DNA from 2 places in the Fructilactobacillus ixorae genome. Region 2 is predicted to be linked to the other one. Evidence: predicted binding sites of a transcription regulator. Region 2 holds the regulator's gene; the other holds the start of a gene.
What was found. The regulator NrdR, encoded in region 2, represses ribonucleotide reductase genes. The targets are predictions, from matches to a motif close to ACACNATATATNGTGT.

Region 1 (3,137 bases), 270 kb from region 2:
GCAAAGTACGAGTGCAACCCCATGGCTCCAAGGCCGATGGAATGACTCAGGTCATTGCCGTGGCGAATCGATGGAACCGTGTTAATTTGACTGATGTCAGTCACGAAGGTGAGGGCCCGGACCATGGATTCAACTGATTTTCCAAAGTCTGGTGATTGCATCAAGTTCACGACGTTCGTGGAACCAAGGTTACAGGACACGTCCGTTCCCAGTTTTTCGTATTGTTGTTCATCATTAATGATGGACGGGGTTTGCACCTGCATGATTTCTGAACACAGGTTACTCATCACAATTTTGCCGTCAATGGGATTGTCCCGGTTGGCCGTATCAATGTTAATGATGTAAGGATAACCAGATTCCTGTTGTAACTTACCAATCTCCGTTTCAAGGTCGCGGGCCTTGATGAATTGCTTGTGAATCTGGTCGTTGTTAACTAAGTTGTCGTATTCCTGCGTAATGTCAACGTAGGAGAAGGGAACCCCGTAGACCTGTTCCACGTCGTAGGGACTAAAGAGCGCCATGTCAGCATCATCTGCTGCTAATTCATAGAATTTATCGGGAACCGTCACCCCTAACGAGAGGGTGTTGACCCGAATTTTTTCGTCGGCATTTTCCTTTTTCACAGCTAAGAAATCAATAATATCGGGGTGAAAAACACTCAGATAGACCACTCCGGCTCCCTGCCGTTGCCCTAGTTGGTTAGAATAGCTAAAGCTATCTTCCAATAACTTCATGACCGGCATTACGCCACTGGCAGCCCCGTCAATGTGCTTGATGGGATCGCCCGCAGCCCGCAGGTTATTAAGGTTAATTCCAACTCCACCACCAATTTTCGAAAGTTGGAGGGCAGAATTAATCGTCCTCCCAATGCTATTCATATCATCGGTTGACTGAATTAAGAAGCAGGAAACGAACTCGCCCCGGCGTTTTTTACCGGCGTTTAAAAAGGTCGGCGTGGCCGGTTGGAAGCGTTGATGAATTAGTTCATCAGCCAGGCTCATGGCCAGATCTTGATCGCCATGGGCGAGGTACAAGGCGTTCATGGCCGTTCGATCGATGTAGCTTTCGAGGTATTGATTGCCATCGTTAGTTTTAAGGGCGTACTGCGCATAAAACTTGTAAGCAGCCATAAAGGAATGGAAGTGAAAATGCTGGCTGTTTAAGTAGGCATACAGCTTTTCGATAAACGCGCTTGGATACAGCTGCAGAAATTCGGCCTCCACGTAATCGTGGTTAATGAGGTAGTCAAACCGGTCGCTGAGGGACTCAAAGTGGACGGTATTAGGAGCAACATTTTCCTTTAAAAAGGCCTCTAGTGCTTCTTGGTCCTTATCCAGCCGGATTTTACCGTCCTTCGTTGGAATGTTAATTTCATTATTTAACCGAAAATAACTGGCATCCGTGTGGTCTTTTAATGACATATACTGATTCCCCTTAATGTGTATAATGAAAGTAATGGATTAGGCGGTTAAAAGAGCGTCAACTAATTTTTGCAGTTGATCGGGACGAAACCCACCAAATGAATCAATTATTTCGGATTCAACCACTGGAACCGCTTGAAAGCCCTGGGCTTTTAAGTAGGGAATTAGGTCGGGATTTTCACTGGTATTCTGTTCCGTGAAATCCACGTTGTGTTCGGTCAAAAACCGCTTGGTCATTTTGCATTGGATGCAATTATCCTTGGTGTAGACGGTAATTTGTTTCATGATTCGACTCCTTCTTTCGTTTAACTATGCTTTGATTCTACTCTTAAATTGGATTCTTTCAACTACAAAAATACCACATGTAGTGGCCCTTGGTTGGGGAACACACTATATGTGGTATGTGAAACAAAATATTAAATTTAAAGGACGTGTTACTTATGAGTGATTATTATTATACACCGAATCCCGAAGTGGAGCATGCTGAAACGGAATGGGAATTTACCCTTGAAAACACCACGCTCCGTTTCCATTCCGATAACGGCGTGTTTTCCAAGCGGACGGTTGATTACGGTTCTCGGGTCCTCATCCAAAACGTTAATTTCCAGGACTTACCAGCAGGAGCTGTTTTAGATCTGGGGTGCGGTTACGGACCAATTGGATTATTTTTAGCCGAGGCACACCCCGACCGGGAGTTTGCGCTGGTGGACGTGAACCAGCGGGCGCTAGAGCTTGCGACGCGCAATGCTGATGACAATGGATTGACTAACGTGACGGTGGCAACTTCCGACGTATACGCCGGGGTAGCTCGTAGTCAGTATGCCGCCATTGTGACCAATCCGCCGGTTCGAGCGGGAAAAACGGTGGTGTCCGCGATGATTACGGAAGCAGCCGCCCACCTCGTGCCCGCCGGCCGGTTAAGCGTGGTGTTGCAAAAAAAGCAGGGGGCGCCCTCAGCGGAACGGCTGATGCAGCAGACCTTTGGCAACGTGCGGGTGGTCAAACGCGACAAGGGTTACTATGTATTAGAAAGTACTAAACAATCATGAAAACAGCGGCTGAAAAATACATGGGACGGGCGCTAGTCGAAGCCCGCTTTGCCGCCCAGATTGGTGAGATTCCAATCGGTGCGGTCATTGTCCACGATCACCAGGTGATTGGAACGGGGCATAACCTGCGCGAACACACGCAACTAACGACCCAACATGCCGAGCTAATGGCGATTGAAGCAGCCTGTTTAACCCTGCACAGTTGGCGGCTAACGGACTGTACCCTCTACGTGACGATTGAGCCCTGTTTAATGTGTGCAGGAGCCATCCTGAACGCCCGGATTCCCCGGGTGGTGTATGGAGCTGCCAATCCGAAAGCGGGTGCGGGCGAGAGTTTATACCAAGTCCTAACGGATGAACGGCAGAATCATCAGGTGGAGTTACAAACGGGATGTCGAGCCAGCGAAGCGGCCCAGATCATGCAACAATTCTTTCGTTCGAAACGGAAACAGCATCGGAAAAAACTGCGGTAACCACTGGACAATTAAGGACAGCTGCGCTATGATAGGAACTGCCGTAAGGCCTGGAAGCAAAGGTGGACTTACGAACCGTGTCAGGTCCGGAAGGAAGCAGCACTAAGTATTTTTTGCCTTGTGCTTCTTGTTGTTAGCAAATAAGCTCCTAGTCAAGTTGACTAGGAGATTTTTTTTACCATCTTACGGGCGCA
Region 2 (3,137 bases):
GGTCATGGATTCGATTGTCCAAACGGATTCTTTGTTACAAGCGGCCGCCGTTAACTTCGATGTGCCGTTAAAAGTTGAAAGCCGCTATGGCAATAATTGGTATAATATCAAAAAATAAAAAATAAGTAGGTGGAATGATGCCAGAATTACCAGAAGTAGAAACCGTCCGCCAGGGTCTCACTAAATTAGTGGGTGGCGCGAAGATTGATTCCGTAGAAGTGCTCTATCCCAAGATGATAAACATGCCCGCAGATGAGTTTGCGAGCCAACTGGCAGGACAAACCATTGAGCGCATTGACCGGCGGGGCAAGTACCTGTTGTTTCGCTTAACCAATGATTTAACCCTTGTATCGCATTTGCGGATGGAAGGAAAGTACGAGGTCGAACCAGCTGGTTCCACCCGGCCGAAGCATACGAACGTGGTCTTTCATTTAGATGACGGCCGGGAACTCTGGTACAAAGATACCCGGATGTTTGGGAAAATGGCGCTGGTTGCCAACGACGCAGTAATGGAGCTGTCGGGTCTCAATAAAATTGGTCCGGAACCAACGGCTGATGATCTCAGTTTTACGTACCTTAAAGAACGGTTGCACAAGTCCCATCGCAAACTTAAGGCCTTTTTACTCGACCAATCACAGGTGGCTGGCTTGGGTAACATTTACTGTGATGAAGTGCTGTGGATGTCCAAGCTTCATCCCGAACAACCCACGAACTACGTTAGCGATGCAGAAATTGAAAAGCTCCGCGACAACATCATCACGGAGATTGCAGCGGCAATCAAAGGTCATGGAACCACGGTGCATTCGTATTCGAACGCCTTTGGGGAAGCTGGTCAGTTTCAAAACCAACTGCAAGCTTATGGGCGCAAGGGCGAGCCTTGTCGTCGGTGTAAAACGTTGATGGAGAAGATTAAGGTTGCCCAACGGGGAACGACTTTCTGTCCTAAGTGCCAAGTGGTTCATGGTGATTTAAGTGACTAAGGTAATTGGATTAACGGGAGGAATTGCCACCGGAAAATCGACTGCTGCTCGGTATTTGGTAAGTCAAGGAGTCGCGGTGTTAGATTTAGATGCGGAAACGCATGAATTGGAAGCGCATGATTCAGCAATCATTCAGCAGATTACCGCGACGTTTGGTCCAGAGGTTCAAGTGGACGGGCAAATTGATCGCCACCGGTTAGGGCAACTGGTCTTTGCAGATCCCACGCAGTTGAAGCGCTTAGTCCGCATCATTAATCCGGCCTTGTTGCAGCGGGTGACGGCCGCGATGGCCGAATTGGATCTGCTGGTTTTGGATGCACCGACATTGTTTGAAAACGGCTTTACCAGCTATGTGGATCAGATTCTCATGGTGACGTGCGAACCGCTTGTACAGATGCAACGGTTAATCGCTCGTAATCAAGTCAGCATCAGTCGGGCGAGTCAGTTGATGGGAGCCCAGTGGTCACAAGCGACGAAGGCAGCGTTAGCCGATTGGGTGGTCGATAGCACCGCGGGAGCAACCCAGTTAACGCATCAATTACAAACCTGGTTAGAGAAGATGAGGTAAAGTTATGAAATGCCCAAAATGTCAACAAGCGGCGTCACGGGTCGTTGATAGTCGTCCCTTATCTGGTGGCAGTGAGATTCGTCGCCGCCGTGAGTGTGAACACTGTGGTTTTCGGTTTACAACGTTTGAAACTCTGGAAGCGTCGCCGTTACTAGTAGTAAAGAAGAATGGTGATCGTGAAGAGTTTAGTTCGGATAAGTTACTCCGGGGGATTATTCGCTCTTGTGAAAAACGCCCCGTTTCGCGGGCGCAAATGAATCAAATCGTGGATCAAACCAAGCAAAGCATTGAAAACCGGGATGCCGGTAGCCATGAAGTTTCGAGTAAGGCCATTGGGGAGTACGTCATGAACGGCCTCAAGGATGTTGATGAGATTGCTTACATTCGCTTTGCGAGTGTCTACCGCCAGTTCAAGGATATGAATGAGTTTTACGCGAAAATGCAGGAGTTAATGGGTAACAACCCCACCGTTAAAACTGAAAGTAAACATGATGGAAAATGATAATCAATTAATTAACCCCCAGACGAAATTTCAAGTCCGTCGGGGTCACAATTTAACTACGGAACAGCGGCTTAGCCTTGACCAGCTGTATTTGCCAATGATTGGGAATGATGCTTATGCCTTGGAGAATCTTTTGTGGCACCAGTCAGAACAAGCTCAGGGACACTTTTATTTAATGAGTACGCTCCAAATTGATGCCGAGCAGCTCTATCAAGCCCGGTTAAAGCTCGAAGGTAGTGGGTTAATGCGGGTTTACCGGCAGGGGGAACAGACGCTCTATCAGTTGCTTGATCCCCTGCTACCAGCGCAATTTTTTCAACAGGAACTTCTCAGTCAGTTTCTACTGGAAATGATTGGGGAGCATCAATTTATGACCCTCGCCCAGCAGTTGCTACCCCGCCCGTTGGATGTCTCGAATTTAGACGATCAGACCCATAGCTTTTGGCAGGTGTTTGCCCAACCAGCTGGTTCAGTACCACTGCTAGTTAGGCAAACCAAACAAGCTGCCCAACAAACGCCACCGCAGGCTCCGGATCCGGAGTTACCGGAGGTTGATTTGCAACTGATGTTGCAGATTTTGCAGAGTTCCTTTGTGAACCTTGCAGAAATCAAAAAAAATCAAGCGCTGTTTGCCGTAACCAAGCAACTGTATGGGGTGGATGAGCCCGAGATGTGCCGAGTCATTGAGCAGGCGACCAATCTAACCACTAACCGGTTTGATAAGCAGAAATTTCAGTTATTAATGGCGCGGCGCCATACGCCAGCCGCTCCCCAGCCGTCAGCGCCAGCAGAGCACTTGGAAATGGACACTACGAACGCCCAGTTGAGTCAACAAGAACAGCAATTAGTGCAGGTCGCAGAAACCGCGGCGCCGATTCCCTTTTTAGGGGCGATTAAACGAGAAAAGGGAGGCTACGCGACGAGCGCGGAGGAACGCTCGTTACGCCAGTTAGTTGAACGCAACGTCTTGCCACGGTCGGTGGTAAACATGTTGACCTACCTATTGCTGGTTGAGCGAGAAGCCCCCACGTTGAACAAAAATTTATTAGATACGATTGCCAATGACTGGGCCCAACGAAAGCTTCAA

Region 1: a site for NrdR is predicted at 1,809-1,824, ahead of nrdH (glutaredoxin-like protein NrdH). Genes of this name have one in related genera too.

Annotation. Positions count from the first base shown of each region.
Region 1 is NZ_CP097478.1:355,518-358,654, forward strand. Features, by position in the region: gene nrdE (class 1b ribonucleoside-diphosphate reductase subunit alpha) at 1-1,421, opposite strand, end outside; gene nrdH (glutaredoxin-like protein NrdH) at 1,461-1,706, opposite strand; gene M8332_RS01700 (class I SAM-dependent methyltransferase) at 1,862-2,470, shown strand; gene tadA (tRNA adenosine(34) deaminase TadA) at 2,467-2,943, shown strand; RNA gene ffs (signal recognition particle sRNA small type) at 2,987-3,085, shown strand.
Region 2 is NZ_CP097478.1:628,613-631,749, forward strand. Features, by position in the region: gene polA (DNA polymerase I) at 1-118, shown strand, start outside; gene mutM (DNA-formamidopyrimidine glycosylase) at 138-980, shown strand; gene coaE (dephospho-CoA kinase) at 973-1,548, shown strand; gene nrdR (transcriptional regulator NrdR) at 1,553-2,050, shown strand; gene M8332_RS03045 (DnaD domain protein) at 2,037-3,137, shown strand, end outside.